One region of the Streptomyces sp. NBC_00448 genome, then DNA from elsewhere that is predicted to be linked to it. Evidence: riboswitches for the same ligand, from Rfam matches in the RefSeq annotation. Region 1 holds a riboswitch; the other holds the start of a gene.
The links. A riboswitch is a leader RNA that binds a small molecule or an ion and turns the genes downstream of it on or off. The one in region 1 is predicted to bind glycine.
Positions count from the first base shown of each region.

Region 2: it holds a riboswitch for glycine, as region 1 does, so the genes downstream of both, gcvT (glycine cleavage system aminomethyltransferase GcvT) here and gcvP (aminomethyl-transferring glycine dehydrogenase) in region 1, are expected to answer to the same signal.

Region 1 covers NZ_CP107913.1:8,829,839-8,839,137, forward strand. Annotated here, with positions in the region: gene OG370_RS37985 (FHA domain-containing protein) at 1-677, shown strand, start outside; gene ftsR (transcriptional regulator FtsR) at 711-1,457, shown strand; gene OG370_RS37995 (bifunctional nuclease family protein) at 1,647-2,120, shown strand; gene OG370_RS38000 (MerR family transcriptional regulator) at 2,398-3,000, shown strand; gene OG370_RS38005 (DNA polymerase IV) at 3,170-4,717, shown strand; gene OG370_RS38010 (PRC-barrel domain-containing protein) at 4,639-5,010, opposite strand; glycine riboswitch at 5,158-5,269, shown strand; glycine riboswitch at 5,270-5,396, shown strand; gene gcvP (aminomethyl-transferring glycine dehydrogenase) at 5,455-8,340, shown strand; gene OG370_RS38020 (DUF5999 family protein) at 8,602-8,808, shown strand; gene OG370_RS38025 (hypothetical protein) at 8,980-9,299, opposite strand, start outside.
Region 2 covers NZ_CP107913.1:7,002,430-7,011,728, reverse strand. Annotated here, with positions in the region: gene OG370_RS30305 (DUF885 family protein) at 1-1,247, shown strand, start outside; gene OG370_RS30300 (enhanced serine sensitivity protein SseB C-terminal domain-containing protein) at 1,421-2,149, opposite strand; gene OG370_RS30295 (enhanced serine sensitivity protein SseB) at 2,423-3,193, opposite strand; glycine riboswitch at 3,327-3,445, shown strand; gene gcvT (glycine cleavage system aminomethyltransferase GcvT) at 3,636-4,751, shown strand; gene gcvH (glycine cleavage system protein GcvH) at 4,920-5,300, shown strand; gene glyA (serine hydroxymethyltransferase) at 5,312-6,586, shown strand; gene OG370_RS30275 (L-serine ammonia-lyase) at 6,787-8,172, shown strand; gene OG370_RS30270 (amidohydrolase family protein) at 8,221-9,204, opposite strand.

The DNA of each region.
Region 1 (9,299 bases):
CGCTGTTCCGCGCGGAGTCGCCGCAGCAAGGCGGCGAGATTCCGGGCGCGCCCGGCGTGGCGCCTGTTGACCACGGTTCGGCCCCCCGCATAGGTTTCGGGGAACCGTCGGCCTCGGACACGGGTGGTGAGCACGGCGTGCTGGTCTGCGGCAGGTGCGGGCACCGGAACGCGGAGGCGAGTCGCTTCTGCAACAACTGCGGTGCGCCGTTGCGCGGAACTCAGGGAGGCGCGCCCTTCGAGCGCCCCTCGGAGACCACTTCGACCATCTCGATCTCCAGCATCGAGGCGTACGAAGCCGAGGCGACCGGTCAGACCCCGATGCCGTCGCTCTCCCCGGAGGCGCAGGCCGCGGTGGCCGCGCTGCCCCCGGGATCGGCACTGCTGGTGGTGCGGCGGGGGCCCAACTCCGGCAGCCGCTTCCTGCTGGACGGCGAGCTGACCACCGCCGGCCGGCATCCGCAGAGCGACATCTTCCTGGACGACGTGACCGTCTCCCGCCGCCATGTCGAGTTCCGGCGCGGCGTCGACGGCGTGTTCACCGTCTCCGACGTGGGCAGCCTCAACGGCACCTACGTCAACCGGGAGCGGATCGACGCGGTGCAGCTGTCCAATGGCGACGAAGTGCAGATCGGCAAGTACCGACTGGTCTTCTACGCGAGCCAGGCGGGCGTCTGACCCTCCCGCCGCCTGGTCCCAGGGAAGGTGTGCATGCCGCGAACGTCGGGCGGTGCCGGTGACGGCACCGCCATCGCCTCCGCCGGAGGGGACGGCGCCCTGCTGAGCATCGGCGCGGTGCTGTCCCGGCTGCGGGACGAGTTCCCCGAGGTCACCATCTCCAAGATCCGCTTCCTGGAGGCGGAGGGGCTGGTGGAGCCACAGCGCACCCCCTCGGGGTACCGGAAGTTCGGTGCGGCCGACGTCGACCGGCTCGCGTACGTCCTGCGGGTGCAGCGCGACCACTACCTGCCCCTGCGGGTGATCCGCGAGCACCTGGACGCCATGGACCGGGGCGAGCCGGTCGCGCTGCCCGGGCCCGGCGAGTCCCGCGAGGCGCTGGAGGGCTCTCAGGAGCCCGAGGAGCCCGTGCGGATGCGGATCGGCCGGGACGAGCTGCTGGCCGCCACCGGGGCCGACAGCGACGCTCTCGCGCAGTGGGAGTCCTACGGCCTGGTGGAGGCCGACGCCGACGGCGGCTACGAGGCCGACGCGGTGAGCGTCGCCCGGCTGATCGTGGACCTCGGCCGGTTCGGTCTCGAGCCGCGCCATCTGCGCGCGGTGAAGGCGGCCGCCGACCGGGAGGCCGGCCTGGTCGAGCAGGTGGTGGCGCCGCTGCGCCGGCACCGCAACCCGCAGACGCGGATACACGCCGAGGCCACCGCGCGGGAGCTGGCCACGCTGTCGGTGCGGTTGCACGCGGCGATGCTGCAGTCCGCGCTGCGGGTCCGGCTGGACTGACATCGAATCCGGTGGAATCCGGCGGCCGGATCGCCGCCGGAATTCGGCCGGATTGTGGCCGGAACCGTTGCCGGGGGCGGCATCCGCGGGGTTGTCCGGCGCTTTGCGGCCCTTCCCGGTGAGCCGCGTGGCGGCACCTGGCGGCTGCCCGACTACCCAAACCCGGCGGGCACGGCCTAGGGTTGCTGTGTGAACGAGCTCGACGTTGTGGGTGTCCGGGTCGAAATGCCCTCCAACCAACCGATCGTGCTCCTGCGTGAAGTGGGAGGCGACCGGTACCTGCCCATCTGGATCGGGCCGGGAGAGGCGACGGCCATCGCCTTCGCGCAGCAGGGTATGACGCCGGCGCGACCGCTGACTCACGACCTCTTCAAGGACGTGCTCGAGGCGGTGGGACAGACGCTGACGGAGGTGCGTATCACCGACATGAGGGAAGGCGTGTTCTACGCGGAGCTGGTCTTCGCCGGCGGGGTCGAGGTCAGTGCCCGCCCGTCCGACGCCATAGCGCTCGCGCTGCGCACCGGGACGCCGATCTACGGCAGCGACGGTGTGCTGGACGACGCGGGGATCGCGATCCCGGACGAGCAGGAGGACGAAGTGGAGAAGTTCCGCGAGTTCCTCGACCAGATCTCGCCCGAGGACTTCGGGACCAGCAACCAGTAGCCGGCCCGAAACGCCCGGAAAGGCCGTCGGCGCCGTTCCGGGCGGAGTGTCCCGGCCTGCCCCCGATCGGGAGTTGGCGGGGCAATGTTGCCGCCATATGGCCATTCGGAATTCCGTTCCCGCTCTGTGATCAGATCAAACCACTCCTGGGGTGAATTTCACTCGGCGTGCCGAGCGTGGCGATCGTTGACGCACGTGTGACGACTGCCTACCGTCAGGAGGGAAAGTCCGGTGGCACGTGCGCGCGGCCGGCGGACGCGAAGGGACGGAGGGCGTCGTGAGAAGTACCGGCGACGGTTTGGCGACCGGCGGCCCGTATCCGGCCCGAGGGGCACTCGCCCCGGCCGCAGTGGGTGCCGACGGCGGCCCACCTGCCGAAACGCCGTCCGAGCAGATCGGCTACCGAGGTCCGGCGGCCTGCGCCGCGACCGGCATCACCTACCGCCAGCTCGACTACTGGGCCAGGACCGGCCTGGTCGAGCCGAGCGTGCGACCCGCGTACGGCTCGGGCACCCAGCGGCTGTACGGATTCTCCGACGTCGTCGTGCTCAAGATCGTCAAGCGGCTGCTCGACACCGGCGTCTCCCTGCAGAACATCCGCACCGCCGTCCAGCACCTGCGCTCGGTCGGCCCGGGTGAGCTGGCCCGGATGACGCTGATGAGCGACGGCGCCACCGTCTACGAATGCACCTCGCCCGACGAAGTGGTCCAGCTGCTCCAGGGCGGCCAGGGCATCTTCGGCATCGCGGTCGGCGTGGTCTGGCGCGACGTGGAGACCGCGCTGTCCGAGATGCACGGCGAGCGCGTGGACACCGGCGAGACCCTGGTCGGCCACAACCCGGCCGACGAACTGGCCCGGCGCCGCAACAAGGCGGTCTGAGCGCGGCCCCGCGCACTTCGCGCCCGCCTCGCATCGCGTGCCATGCGGTGCCGTGCCAGGCCGCGCGGCGCTGTGCGGTGGCTCGGTCCACCCCCGGGCCGCAGCCGCGACCCGCCGTCGCCGTACACATGTACGGCCGATGTCGGTGGGATGCGGGACGCTTGGACGTGTGAGAAGTGCGCCGACGATCCTCCACCTGGACATGGACGCGTTCTTCGCCGCGGTCGAGCAGGCGTCCAAGCCGAGCCTGCGGGGCAAGCCGGTGGTGGTCGGCGGCCTCGGACCCCGCGGCGTGGTGTCGACCGCGTCCTACGAGGCGCGCGTGCACGGCGTCCACTCCGCCATGGCGATGGCGCACGCCCGCCGGCTCGCCCCCAACGCGGCGTATCTCGCGCCGAGGTTCGGCATCTATCGGCAGGTCAGCGAGATCGTGATGGCGCTGCTCCGCGAGGCGTCACCGCTGATAGAGCCGCTGAGCGTCGACGAGGCGTTCGTCGACCTGGAGGCCGGTGAGTACGCCGGCGATCCGCGGGCGGTGGCCCGGGGCCTGCGCGCCGACATCAAGGCCGCCACCGGCCTGACCGCCTCCGTCGGGCTGGCCGGCTCCAAGCTGCTCGCCAAGATCGCCTCGGAGAAGGCCAAGCCCGACGGCCTGGTGGTGGTCGAGCCCGGCACCGAGCAGGCGCTGCTCGACCCGATGCCGGTGCGCACCCTGCCGGGGGTCGGACCCGCCACGGCCGAGCATCTGCGCAGGGCCGGCATCCTCACCGTCGCCGAGATCGCCCAGGCCGGAGAGGGGGAACTGGTCCGGCTGCTCGGCAAGGCGCATGGCGCGGGCCTGCATGCGATGGCCGCCGGTGTCGACAACCGCCCGGTGGTCGCCGACCGCGACGTCAAGTCCATCTCGGTCGAGGACACCTTCGACAGCGACCTGACCGACCGCGCCCATGTGCGGTACGAGATCGACCGGCTCGCCGAGCGCTGCGTGCAGCGGCTGCGCGGCGCGGGCCGCTCCGGGCGCACCGTCGTGGTGAAGGTCCGGCGGTATGACTTCTCCACGCTCACCCGCTCCGAGACGCTGCGCGCGCCCACCGACGACCCAGCCGTGGTGCGCGAGACCGCCCGCCGGCTCGCCGAGGCCGTCGACACCACCGGTGGCGTGCGGCTGCTCGGGGTGGGCGTCGCCGGGCTCGCCGACTTCACGCAGGAGGACCTGTTCGCCCAGGCCGCGGGCGAGCGGGCGCTGAACGGCGACTCGGCGGAGGACGACGCCCCGCCGCCGCTGCCCAGCAGCCCCCCGCCGGCCCCCGAGCGGGCGAACCGCTGGCTGCCGGGCCACGACGTCACCCACGCCACGTACGGCGCCGGGTGGGTGCAGGGCAGCGGGGTCGGCCGGGTGACCGTGCGCTTCGAGGTGCCCTCGGACGCCGTGCCGGGCCGGGTGCGCACCTTCCCCGTGGATGATCCGGAACTCAGTTCCAGCGATCCGCTGCCCCTGGCCGCCCAGCGGATGCCCGTGGACCCGGGCGACCCGCCGCCGTCCGGTCCGCCCGCAGGTTCGGAGGACACGGGTCCGCCGGCAGACCCGCCAGCGGTCCCGCCCGTGGACGCGGGCAGCGACCCGCCCGCCGATCCGGCTCAGTCGTCGTCGGCCAGCTCGCCGAAGTCCCCGGAAGGCGCCGGCTCCGCCCCCGACCGCGGCACGTCCATTCCGTAGTGGTGGTAGAGCTGCAACTCCTGCTCGGGCGAGAGGTGCCGGCCCACGCCGAAGTCCGGCGCGTCCTTGATCAGCGCCTTCTCGTACGGCACCCGCAGTTTGTCGCCGTCCAGTTCGCTCGGGCCGAGCGGCACGAAGGCGTCCCGGGTGAACAGGCCGGTGCGCAGCGCCGCCCATTCCGGCGTGCCGGTCGCGTCGTCGAGGTAGACCTCGTCCACCGTGCCGATCCTCGTCCCGTCACGGTCGAAGGCGCGGCGGCCGATCAGGCTGCGCGGATCGATGTCGGTCTGCACGGTCCCTCCAACGAGTCCAACCAACCCCAGGCCCGCCGTCGTACGACGGCTGCCGACTCCTACCCAAAGCCACAACAGGGGCGGTGTCGACTCGGCACCTGTTCCGATCCGTGTTCGGATCACGCTGGTAGGCTGGCAGAAGGCCGTTGACCCCGTGCGGGAGAGTCCTCCAAGAACCCGCCTGGTGGCGGGTGGCGGAAGGCGCCGAAGGAGCAAATCCTCCCCGGAATCTCTCAGGCATCCGTACCGCTCGGGTGAGGTCACTCTGGAAAGCAGGACCTGTCCCGGAAGCAGCGCGGCCGCCGGGCGCGTCCTCACCGACGGTGAAAGCCGCCCTGTGGGCCGGGGCGGTGAAGCTCTCAGGTTCTGATGACAGAGGGGGAGGCCGTACGGGTGCCTTGGCGGCACCCCCGAAGGTCGTTGCAGACCAGGAGGCCCCCGAAGATGAGTGACCGCCGCAATTCCCTCGCCGAGCTGGAAGCCGGCCGGCCGTTCGCCCGCCGCCACATCGGCCCCGACGCCGAGGCGCAGGCCAAGATGCTCGCCCAGGTCGGCTACGGCTCGCTGGACGAACTGACGGGCGCCGCCGTACCCGAGACCATCAAGAGCACCGAAGCGCTCGGTCTGCCCGCCGCCGTCACGGAGGCCGAGGCGCTCGCCGAGCTGCGCGCGCTCGCCGACCGCAACCAGGTGCTCACGCCGATGATCGGCCTGGGCTACCACGGCACCTTCACCCCGCCGGTCATCCTGCGCAACGTGCTGGAGAACCCGGCCTGGTACACCGCCTACACCCCGTACCAGCCGGAGATCTCGCAGGGCCGGCTCGAAGCGCTGCTGAACTTCCAGACCGTCGTCGCCGACCTCACCGGCCTGCCCACCTCCGGGGCATCCCTGCTGGACGAGGGCACCGCGGCCGCCGAGGCGATGGCGCTGTCCCGCCGGGTCGGCAAGGTCAAGAACGGCGTCTTCCTGGTCGACGCCGACACCTTCCCGCAGACCCTCGCGGTGATCCGGACCCGCGCCGAACCGACCGGCGTCGAGGTCGTCACCGCCGACCTGTCGGCCGGCATCCCCGCCGACGTCGCCGAGCGCGGCGTCACCGGCGTGCTGCTGCAGTACCCCGGCGCCTCGGGCGCCGTCCGCGACCTGCGGCCGGTCATCGAGCAGGCGCATGACCTCGGCGCGATCGTCACCGTGGCCGCCGACCTGCTCGCGCTCACCCTGCTCACCTCGCCCGGCGACCTCGGCGCGGACATCGCGGTCGGCACCACCCAGCGGTTCGGCGTCCCGATGGCCTTCGGCGGCCCGCACGCCGGCTACATGGCCGTCCGCGACTCCTACGCCCGCAACCTGCCCGGCCGGCTCGTCGGCGTCTCGGTCGACGCCGACGGCGACACCGCCTTCCGGCTGGCGCTCCAGACCCGCGAGCAGCACATCCGCCGGGAGAAGGCCACCAGCAACATCTGCACCGCCCAGGTGCTGCTCGCCGTGATGGCCGGCATGTACGCCGTCTACCACGGGCCCGACGGGCTGGCCGCCATCGCGCGCCGCACCCACCGCTACGCCGCGGTGCTCGCCGCGGGCCTGCGCGCGGCCGGCGTCGAGCTCGTCGAGGACGCGTACTTCGACACGCTGACCGCCCACGTGCCCGGCCGGGCCGCCGACGTCGTGGCCGCCGCGCGCGCCGCCGGCGTCAACCTGCGGCTGACCGACGCCGACCACGTCGGCATCGCCTGCGACGAGACCACCGACCGCGCCGCGCTCAGCTCGGTGCTCGCCGCCTTCGGCGCCACCGGCGACATCGACGCGCTCGACGCCGCCGCCCCCGACGCGCTGCCCGATGCCCTGCTGCGCACCGACGACTACCTCACCCACCCGGTCTTCCACCAGCACCGCAGCGAGACCTCGATGCTGCGCTACCTGCGCCGGCTCGCCGACCGCGACTACGCCCTGGACCGCGGCATGATCCCGCTGGGCTCGTGCACCATGAAGCTCAACGCGACCACCGAGATGGAGCCGGTCACCTGGCCGGAGTTCGGCGCCCTGCACCCCTTCGCGCCCGCCGACCAGGCCGAGGGCTACCTCAGCCTGATCCACGGCCTGGAGGACCAGCTCGCCGAGATCACCGGCTACGACAAGGTCAGCCTCCAGCCCAACGCCGGGTCGCAGGGCGAACTGGCCGGCCTGCTCGCGGTCCGCGCCTACCACCGGGCCAACGGCGACCTGGACCGTACGGTCTGCCTGATCCCGTCCTCCGCGCACGGCACCAACGCCGCCAGCGCGGTGATGGCCGGGATGACCGTGGTCGTGGTGAAGACCAGCCAGGACGGCGACGTGGACGTCGCCGACCTGCGCGCGAAGATCGAGCAGTACCGCGACCGGCTCGCCGTGCTGATGGTCACCTACCCCTCCACGCACGGCGTGTTCGAGGAGCACATCACCGACGTCTGCGCGGCCGTGCACGACGCCGGCGGCCAGGTCTACGTCGACGGTGCCAACCTCAACGCGCTGGTCGGCCTGGCCCGCCCGGGCCGGTTCGGCGCCGACGTGTCCCACCTGAACCTGCACAAGACGTTCTGCATCCCGCACGGCGGCGGCGGCCCCGGCGTCGGCCCGGTCGCGGTCCGCGCCCACCTGGCCCCGCACCTGCCCAACCACCCGCTCCAGCCCGAGGCCGGCCCCGCCACCGGTGTCGGCCCGGTCTCGGCCGCGCCCTGGGGCTCGGCGGGGATTCTCCCGATCTCCTGGACCTACGTCCGGCTGATGGGCGGCGAGGGGCTGAAGCAGGCCAGCCAGATCGCCGTGCTGAGCGCCAACTACGTCGCCAAGCGGCTGGAGCCGCACTACCCGGTGCTCTACACCGGCCCCGGCGGCCTGGTCGCGCACGAGTGCATCATCGACCTGCGGCCGCTGACCAAGGACACCGGTGTCAGCGTCGACGACGTCGCCAAGCGGCTGATCGACTACGGCTTCCACGCGCCGACGATGTCCTTCCCGGTGGCCGGCACCCTGATGATCGAGCCCACCGAGAGCGAGGACCTCGCCGAACTCGACCGGTTCTGCGAGGCGATGATCGCGATCCGCGCCGAGATCGACCGGGTCGGCTCCGGCGCGTGGCCCGCCGACGACAACCCGCTGCGCGCGGCCCCGCACACCGCGGCCGCGCTCAGCGGCGACTGGAGTCACCCGTACAGCCGTGAGGAGGCCGTCTTCCCGGCCGGCGTGCACCCCGCGGACAAGTACTGGCCGCCGGTACGCCGGATCGACGGGGCGTTCGGCGACCGCAATCTGGTCTGCTCCTGCCCGCCGCTGGACGCGTACGAGAGCTGATCGGCGCGCGGCGACGCGCAGGCGGGGCGGCGGCGCCTCCCGACCGGGAAACGGCCGGGAGGCGCCGCCGTGTGTCCGCAACCGGCCGAGTGGATGGCGCGTCTTGCACCAATGAGTAGCGCGAACGTGAAATACCTGCGGAATGCCGTCCGGGGAGCAAGACTGGGACCGGCCGCGCGAGAACGGGGGACCGAGATGAACCAGGCAGGCGACGCGACCGACCGCACCATTCACCTCTCGCAGCGAAAGACACCATTGACCATGTGCAAGCACGAGCCGCAGTGCCCTACCGCTGACAGCGCCGACCGTGAGGCCGCCCTCATCGTGGCCCACCACCCGGAGCAGGGCTGGAGCCTGCTGTGCAACGGGGTGCTGCTCTTCGAGGACACCGGCGAGATCCTGCCCGACGGGCAGATCATCGCACCGCATCGGCCGCTGGTCGCTACGCGCGTCACCACGGCCGCCTGAGCCGCCCGGCGAGGCGCCCGAGGCGTTCCACGGGTCGTCCGACGAGGCGTTGGACGGGTCGGCCGACGCATGACACAGCCGGTTCCCCTGAGCCTCGGTGCCCAGGAGAACCGGCTTCGCTCATGCCGGGCCGCCGGATACGGCCTGTGCGCCCTATGCGGCCTGCACTGCCTACGCCGGGGAGCCGGCCAGCGGCGGCGGGGCCAGCCACGCGCTCAGCAGCGGCGCGAGCTCCACGATCCGGTACACCCGGTGCGAGGCGATCCCCGGCGGCGCGGGCGCCAGCGGGATGACCAGGTCGGCCGGGTCCGGCTGGGCGGTGGCCGCGTCGGCCCTCGGCACCGAGTGCAGCCACAGCGCCATCATGTACAGGCTCGGCACGGACAGCAGGTGCGGCTGGTAGGTGGCCGGCAGCGGCTCCGCCTGGCGCAGCGCCCGCTCGGTCGAGGCCAGGTAGGGGCCTTCGGAGAAGCGCGAGAACACCCAGCCGT
Region 2 (9,299 bases), 1.8 Mb from region 1:
ACGGCCGGGAGTACGCCCCGCGCGGGGACCGCGCCCGGGCCCGCCGGGAACACCTCGCGCGGTGGCCGGAGGCCGTGGACGCCGCACTGTCCTCGCTCGACCAGGTACGGGCCCCGGTCGCCGAGGCGCTGCTCGGTTCGGTGCTCGGCCTGGCCGCCGACCTGGACCCGGACGCCGGCGAGGTCGAACGGGCCGCCCTGCGCGCGCACGAGCGGCTGGTCGGCCACATCCAGCACATCGCCGAACACGGCGACCCCGACCCCCGGCTCGGCGGACGGGCGCTCGCCGCGCTGATGGGCGCCCAGGAGGGCGTGCGGGTGGACCTCACCGAACTGGCCGGGCGGGCCGACCGGGAGCGCGCCCGGCTCACCGAACTGCTCACCGACTCCTGCCGCGTCCTGGACCCGCGCAGCGACGTGGACGAACTGCTGCCCGGCCTGCTCGCCGACCACCCGGGCGCCGACGGCGTGATCGCCGAGGCGGCCCGACTCACCGAGGAAGCCATCGAGTTCACCCGCGAGCGGGGGCTCGCGCCCTACGTGGACGGCGAGTGCCTGGTCGGCCCGGCGCCCGCGTCCCGGCGCTGGGCGATGGCCATGATGACGTGGTCGGCGCCGGCCGAGCCCGACGCGCCCTCCTGGTACCACGTGACGCCGCCCGACGCGGACTGGCCCGCCGACGAGCGCGAGGAGTGGCTGACGGTCTTCAGCCGCACCAGCATGCCGTCCATCACCCTCCACGAGGTGGCCCCCGGGCACTTCGCGCACGGCCGCGCGCTGCGCCGGGCGCCGTCCCCGGTCCGTCGCCTCCTGCACAGCCTCTCGTTCTCCGAGGGCTGGGCCCACTACGTCGAGGAGGTCTGCCTCGACGAGGGGTTCCGCGCGCGTGACCCGCGCTTCGCGATCGGCGTGGCCCTCGAAGCGCTGGTCCGGGTCACCCGGCTCACCTGCGCGATCGGTTTGCATACAGGGGCGCTGTCGCTGGACGAGGCCGCGAGGTACTTTGTGCGCGACGCCCACCTTTCGCCTGCGGCGGCCTCGGCGGAGGCGCGGCGCGGCACGTTCGACGCGGGCTATGGGCGGTACACCTGGGGCAAGTTGGAGATCCTCCGGGTGCGCCGGCGCGCGGAGCGGGAGTGGGGCGCGGACTTCTCCCTGCCCCGTTTCCACGGTGCCCTCATGCACTTGGGCAGCCCGCCTTTGGGGTTGCTCGACGCGGTGGTCCGCCCGCCCGGCCCCACCACGTGATGTCCCGGACCTTACGGTCCGCTGTGGCTTGTCGCGCAGTTCTCCCCCTGGCTTCGCCGGGAGGTGCCCCCACCCCCAGAGCTTCGCCTGGGTGGGGGTGCCCCCGGCGGAGCCAGGGCGAGTACCCCCAGCGCCCCGGTAAGTGCGGCCACTACCAGGGGGTCAGGGGCGCCCTACCTGTCGAAGAAGGGGCGGCCGAAGGTGCGCATCCAGAGGGCGACCGGGTCGTAGGGGTCGGCCATGGCCACCGTGGAGACGGCGACGCCGTCAGGTACGCCGGCGACCGCCTGCTGCATCATGAGGCGGACGGACTCCACCGCCTGCGCGGCACCTTCGTAGAGTTCGACGCCGATCGCGAGGTAGGGCTCGCCGAGTACGGGCTGCACCCAGGCCTGCCGGAGCGCCCGCACCGCGGAGGTGCGGTGCGCGGCCTGCGCGAGAAGCGCGTAGAACTGCGGCATCTGCAGGGACGGTTCCCCGATCTGGAGCGGGCCGGCGGGCAGCAGGTCGAGCCCGACCGCGATCCTGCGCAGGTCCGCCCAGGGGATGCCGATCCCGCCGCCGGCCGCGTGCGGGTTGAGCCACAGCCCGGAGCGGTCCGGGTAGAGGGTCTGCGCGATGTCCCGCCCGGAGACCACCTCGTGGTCGCGGTTCCAGCCGCTGGCGGCCAGCTCACGCGGCGAGGTGAAGCACGGCGCGTAGCCGTACCCGCCGATCTCCATGGTGCCGTACTGCGCGTCGGACGCCCCGGAACTGCCGTGCCACAGCAGCATCCACACCTGGCCCTCGGCGAGTGACGCGAGCAGGTTCTCGTATGCGTCGAACCGGCCGGGAGCCACCTGGAGCAGCATCTGCTCCACATGGCCGGCCTGCGCCGCACCGCCTTGCGCGCCCGCGATCACGTGGGACCGCCCCTTTCCCCTCGTTTCGTTCTGCTCTTCGCACGACATCAAACCAGGTCGAGTGTGCCCAGCGGTATGGCGACCGACTCAAGCGGAACCGGCTATAGACCAGGTATACGACCGTTGAACGGGCGCGAGGCGGCCGGACCCGCCCGCCACACGACCGCGGCCAAGATCACCGCCGGGCCGCGGCCCGATCACCGCCCGACCACCGCCGGGCCGCAGCCGGTTCGCGGCTCGCCCGCGGACTCGCCCGCGAACTCGGTCGCGGACTCAGTCGCGGGCGAAGAACGGCCGCACCGTCTCCAGCAGCCAGTCGCCCACCGGGTCCTGCGCCACGTCCAGCAGGATCAGGTGCACCGGCCACGGCGGCGGGGCCACGCCCATCGCCCGGCCGAGCGCGTCCATCGCGGCGGCCCGGTCGTCCTCCTGCCAGCGGTCGAGTTCCACACCGATGAACAGGGCGGGCGGCTCCTCCTCCACGGCGGCCAGCGCCCGCCGGCCGGAGAGCAGCACCGGGGTGACCGCGAACTCGCCGGCCGCGGCGGCCAGGAAGTCCACCGGTTCCTCGTCGTGGCCCGGCTCCCACAGCCGCACCCGGGCACCGGGGGGCGCGTCCGCGCCGCGTACCCCGGAGAACTGCGGCGCGCGCTCGCCCGGCACCGGCCGGCACAGCTGGGCCACCGCGGCCGGCGGCAGCGGCACGCCGACCGCCCCGCCGGGGTTGACCGCGATGCCGACCAGCGGCGGCAGCCCGCGGGCGAACTCGTGCACCGGCGCGACCGTGCAGGACATGCCGTCCGCGGCCTGCCGGAACTGCTGCTCGGAGCTGAAGACCGGTACGTAGGGCGCGCCGCCGAGCACGACGGTCGGCAGGTCGAGGCCGGCCGCGTCCGGCGAGCCGCCGTTCGGCAGCGGCACCCACACCTGGGAGCGGCCGAGCACCTCCAGCAGCCGGGGTGTGGCCGACGGATTGCCGAGGCTGGCCCCCAGCACCTCTTCCAGCTCGTTCGCCGGCCATATGTACGGTGCCGGATTCTCCATGTCCACCCTTGTCCGCCCGTGTACCGCGTCTGTAGCGTTGTGCAGCGTCGTGCCCGGGAAACCCTAACCGCTGCCGGGGGCCGGGGACCCTGGGCATGCAATGATGAAGACCACAACTTGCATACCGGCCGTTCGAGGCCGCGCGGGAGAGCCCCGGACCTGTGCACGCGACCAGTTCGCGGGCGCCGGGACGGGCGCCGAAGGAGCAAGTCCTCCCTTGAATCTCTCAGGCACAGATACCGCGCGGGCGAGGCAGATCTGAAAAGCGGCGGAGCCGTCGGCGCACCCTCGGGTGTGCGGTCCCGCCCACCCAAGGTGCAAACCGCGGCCCGCGCGAGCGGGGTTCACGGTGAACCTCTCAGGTTCCGATGACAGATGGGGAGTGTCCATCCGTCATCTCTCCTTCCTCTTCACCGAGACCGAGCCTGGGAGCCTGTCACCGATGAGCGAACCCCGTCACACCGCGCTCGACGCCCTGCACCGCGCCCTCGGCGCGACCATGACCGACTTCGCCGGCTGGGACATGCCGCTGCGGTACGCCAGCGAGCGCGAGGAGCACCAGGCGGTCCGCACCCGGGCCGGTCTCTTCGACCTGTCGCACATGGGCGAGATCACCGTGACCGGCCCGCAGGCGGGCGAGGCGCTGGACCACGCCCTGGTCGGCCACCTGTCCGCGCTGGCGGTGGGCCGGGCCCGCTACACGATGATCTGCGCGCCCGACGGCGGCATCCTCGACGACCTGATCGTGTACCGGCTCGGCGAGCAGGAGTTCATGATCGTCGCCAACGCGTCCAACGCGCAGACCGTGCTCGACGCGGTGGCGCTGCGCGCGGCGGAGTACGACGCGCAGGTCCGCGACGACCGCGACGCGTACGCGCTGCTGGCCGTCCAGGGCCCGCAGGCCCCGGCGATCATGAAGGCGGTGACCGACGCCGACCTGGACGGGCTGAAGTACTACGCCGGGCTGCCCGGCACCGTCGCCGGGGTGGACGCGCTGATCGCCCGCACCGGCTACACCGGGGAGGACGGCTTCGAGCTGTTCGTCGCGCCGGCCGACGCCGAGCGGCTGTGGCGGGCGCTGACCGATGCTGGCGAGTCGGCCGGCCTGGTGCCGTGCGGGCTGTCCTGCCGGGACACGCTCCGCCTGGAGGCGGGCATGCCGCTGTACGGGCACGAGCTGACCGCCTCGGTCACGCCGTTCGACGCCGGGCTCGGCCGGGTGGTCAAGTTCGACAAGCCCGGGGACTTCGTCGGGCGCGCCGCGCTGGGCGCCGCCGCCGAACGGGCCAAGGACCTGCCACCGCGCAAGCTCGTCGGGCTGGTCGCGCAGGGCCGCCGGGTGCCGCGGGCCGGCTACCCGGTCACCGACGCCTCGGGCGCGGTGATCGGCGAGGTCACCTCGGGCGCCCCGTCGCCGACCCTCGGCAAGCCGATCGCGATCGCGTACGTGGACGCGGCGCACGCGGCGCCCGGCACGCCGGGGGTCGCGGTGGACATCCGCGGCTCGCGGGAGCCGTACGACGTCGTGGCGCTGCCGTTCTACCGGCGCGAGCGCTGAGCGGACCGAGCCCGCTCCCCCGTCGCCCCACCCGGCGCCGGTTCCGCGACTCGCACCGCACCGCACCTCGCCGTTTCCCCGTTCTTCCCCCTCGCCCCCCTTTCCCTCAGCTTTCCGTTTGCCGTGCCGCACCCGCGAGCACCCCTGTCGATCCGGGAGAATTCAGCCATGAGCATCAACCCTGAGCAGCTTCGTTACAGCAAGGAGCACGAGTGGCTCTCCGCCCCCGCCGACGGCGCGGCCACGGTGGGCATCACCTCGCACGCCGCCGACGCGCTCGGCGACGTGGTCTTCGTCCAGCTCCCCGAGGTGGGCGCGACGGTGACCGCGGGTGAGACCTGCGGCGAGCTGGAGTCCACCAAGTCCGTCAGCGACCTGTACTCGCCGGTCGGCGGCGAGGTCACCGAGGTGAACCAGGACGTCGTCGAGGACCCGTCGCTGGTGAACACCGCGCCCTTCGAGGGCGGCTGGCTGTTCAAGGTGAAGGTCGCCGAGGAGCCGTCCGACCTGCTGTCCGCCACCGAGTACGACGCCTTCATCGAGAACTGAGGGAACCCGCGATGTCGCTGCTGAACCAGTCCCTGCACGAGTTCGACCCGGATGTGGCGGCCGCGGTCGACGCCGAGCTGCACCGCCAGCAGTCCACGCTGGAGATGATCGCGTCCGAGAACTTCGCGCCGGTCGCCGTGCTGGAGGCGCAGGGCTCGGTGCTCACCAACAAGTACGCGGAGGGCTACCCCGGCCGCCGCTACTACGGCGGCTGCGAGCACGTCGACGTGATCGAGCAGCTCGCCATCGACCGGGTCAAGGCGCTGTTCGGCGCCGACGCGGCCAACGTGCAGCCGCACTCGGGCGCCCAGGCGAACGCCGCCGCGATGTTCGCCCTGCTCAAGCCGGGTGACACCATCCTCGGCCTGGACCTGGCGCACGGCGGGCACCTGACCCACGGCATGAAGATCAACTTCTCCGGCAAGCTCTACAAGGTCGCCGCGTACCACGTGGACGCGGAGACCAACCTGGTCGACATGGCCGAGGTGGAGCGGCTGGCCAAGGAGCACCACCCGCAGCTCATCGTGGCGGGCTGGTCGGCGTACCCGCGGCAGCTGGACTTCGCGGAGTTCCGCCGGATCGCCGACGAGGTCGGCGCGTACCTGATGGTCGACATGGCGCACTTCGCCGGGCTGGTCGCGGCCGGGCTGCACCCCTCCCCCGTGCCGTACGCCGACGTGGTCACCACCACGACCCACAAGACGCTCGGCGGCCCGCGCGGCGGGGTGATCCTGGCCAAGGCCGAACTCGCCAAGAAGATCAACTCGGCGGTCTTCCCGGGGCAGCAGGGCGGCCCGCTGGAGCATGTGATCGCCGCGAAGGCGGTCGCGTTCAAGGCCGCGGCGACGGACGAGTTCAAGGACCGCCAGTCCCGTACGCTGGAGGGCGCGAAGATCCTCGCCGACCGGCTGACCCGGCCCGACGTGGCGGAACTCGGCGTCTCCGTGCTCTCCGGCGGTACCGACGTCCACCTGGTCCTGGTCGACCTGCGCAACTCCGCGCTCGACGGCCAGCAGGCCGAGGACCGGCTGCACGCGGTCGGCATCACCGTCAACCGCAACGCGATCCCGAACGACCCGCGGCCCCCGATGGTCACCTCGGGTCTGCGGATCGGCACGCCCGCGCTGGCGACGCGGGGCTTCACCGCCGACGACTTCCGCGAGGTCGCCGACATCATCGCGGCGACGCTCACCGCGTCGCCGGCCTTCCCGCCGTCGGAGAGCGGGCCCTTGCGGCAGAGGGTCACCGCGCTGGCGGAGAAGCACCCGCTGTACCCGGGCCTGTAGCCGGGTCGCCGGTTCGTGTCCGCCCGCGCCACGTGGTCGCGGGTACTCCCCCGTGCGAAGCTCAAGGGGGAGGCGGGCACGAACCGGCCACCGGCCGGCCGGCGGGACACCGTATCCGGCCCGGCAGCGCGCCCCCGCCGAGCGCGGCCGCAGCACCCTGCGGACAACGGCGTCCGCGAACCCCAGGAGCTAAGAACACCGTGGCAATCTCCGTCTTCGACCTGTTCTCCATCGGAATAGGCCCGTCCAGCTCGCACACCGTCGGCCCGATGCGGGCGGCGAACATCTTCGTGCACCGCCTGAAGAACGAGGCGCTGCTCGCCCATACCGTCTCCGTCCGGGCCGAGCTGTTCGGCTCGCTCGGGGCGACCGGCCACGGCCACGGCACCCCGAAGGCCGTCCTGCTGGGCCTGTCCGGCCACTCGCCGCGCACCGTCGACGTGGAGACGGCCGACGACGAGGTCGCCCGTATCCGCGCCGAGCACCGGCTGGGCCTGCTGGGCACCCACGAGATCGCCTTCGACGCCGACACCGACCTGGTGCTGCACCGGCGCCGCTCGCTGCCGTACCACGCCAACGGGATGACGCTGTCGGCGTACGACGACGCCGGCGAGGTGCTGCTGGCGAAGACCTACTACTCGGTGGGCGGCGGCTTCGTGGTCGACGAGGACGCGGTCGGCGAGGACCGGATCAAGCTGGACGACACGGTGCTACGCCACCCCTTCCGCACCGGCGACGAACTGCTGCGGCTGTCCCGGGAGACCGGGCTGTCGATCTCCGCGCTGATGATGGAGAACGAGAAGGCCTGGCGCGGCGAGGCCGAGATCCGGGCCGGGCTGCTGGAGATCTGGCAGGTGATGCGGGACTGCGTGGAGCGGGGCATGTCCCGTGAGGGCATCCTGCCCGGCGGCCTGAAGGTGCGCCGCCGCGCCGCGCAGTCCGCCCGCCAGCTGCGGGCCGAGGGCGATCCGTCCACCCGCGCGATGGAGTGGATCACCCTCTACGCGATGGCCGTCAACGAGGAGAACGCGGCGGGCGGCCGGGTCGTCACCGCCCCCACCAACGGCGCCGCCGGGATCATCCCGGCCGTCCTGCACTACTACCTCGCCTTCGTCTGCTCGCCCACCACCTCCGCCGCCGACCGGGACGACGCGGTGGTCCGGTTCCTGCTGGCCGCGGGCGCGATCGGCATGCTCTTCAAGGAGAACGCCTCCATCTCCGGCGCCGAGGTCGGCTGCCAGGGCGAGGTCGGCTCGGCCTGCTCCATGGCCGCGGGCGGCCTCGCGGAGATCCTCGGGCTCACCCCGGAACAGGTCGAGAACGCCGCCGAGATCGGCATGGAGCACAACCTCGGCCTCACCTGCGACCCCGTCGGCGGCCTCGTCCAGATCCCCTGCATCGAGCGCAACGGCATGGCCGCGGTCAAGGCCGTCACCGCCGCCCGCATGGCCATGCGCGGCGACGGCCGCCACCACGTCTCCCTCGACAAGGTCATCAAGACCATGAAGCAGACCGGCGCCGACATGAAGGTCAAGTACAAGGAGACCGCGCGGGGCGGGCTCGCGGTCAACGTGATCGAGTGCTGACGGCATAGCCGCTGACCTGCGGCTTCCGGTTTTCCGGCTCGGCGCTGGCTAGGTGAGCCGCAGGATGCGCTCGGCGTTCGCGTGGGCGACCTTGGCCTTGTCCGGTGGGGCCAGGGGCGCGGTGCGCATGAACTCGGCCGCCGTCGCGGTCGGCTCGAACGGGTAGTCGATCGAGAACATCACGTTGTCGACGCCGATGGTCTGGATCGCGTCGACGAGCGCCGCGTGCGAGAACACGCCGGAGGTGGTGATCACGATGTTCGTTCCGAAGTACTCCGAGGGCGCCTTCTTCAGCGGCCGCTGCACGTCGGGGTCGAGATCGCGGTAGCGGGCGTCGACGCGGTAGAGCTGCGCGGGCAGGAACTCGCCCATGTGCCCCAGGATGATCCGGGCGCCGGGGAACCGGTCGAAGACGCCGCCGAAGACCAGCCGCAGCGCGTGCCCGCCCGTGCTGTGGTTCCAGCCCCACGTCGCGTGCTCCAGCCCCGGGTACCCCTGGACGACGTTCCAGTGGTCGGACGGCACCGGGTTCGGGTGGATGTAGAGCGGGACGCCGAGGTCCTGCAGGGTCTCCCAGAACGGCGCGTACTGCGGCTCGTCCAGGTAGTGGCCGAGGGTGTGGTCGTTGACCAGGGCGCCGCACAGGCCGAGTTCCTCGATGGCGCGGCGCAGTTCGGCCGCGGCCCGCTTCGGGTCCTGCAGCGGGACGGCGGCCAGGCCCTGGAACCGGCCCGGGTGCTCGCCGACGACGGTGGCGAGGAAGTCGTTGGCCATGCGGGCGTCGGCCACCGCGATCCGCGGGTCCGGCTGCATCTGGACGCCGGGGGCGGTCAGGGAGAGCACCTGCAGGTCGACGCCGTTCCGGTCCATGTCCGCGAGCCTGAACTCGGTGAAGTCGGGCAGCAACCGCCTTACGTTCGCGAGCACTTCGGGCTTCAGGGGGATATGGCCGACCGGCGAGCCCTGGGTCTGCAGCTTGTCGTACCAGAACGCTTCCTCTAGGGCGATCAGCTTCATCGGAGCGCCTCTCATCCATCCGTTCCGCTTGAGTCACGGATCGGCGGTGCCGTCGGCGGAAGGGCGGCGGACACCGCGCAAACCATTAAGTAGCTTAATGGTTCTCAGTG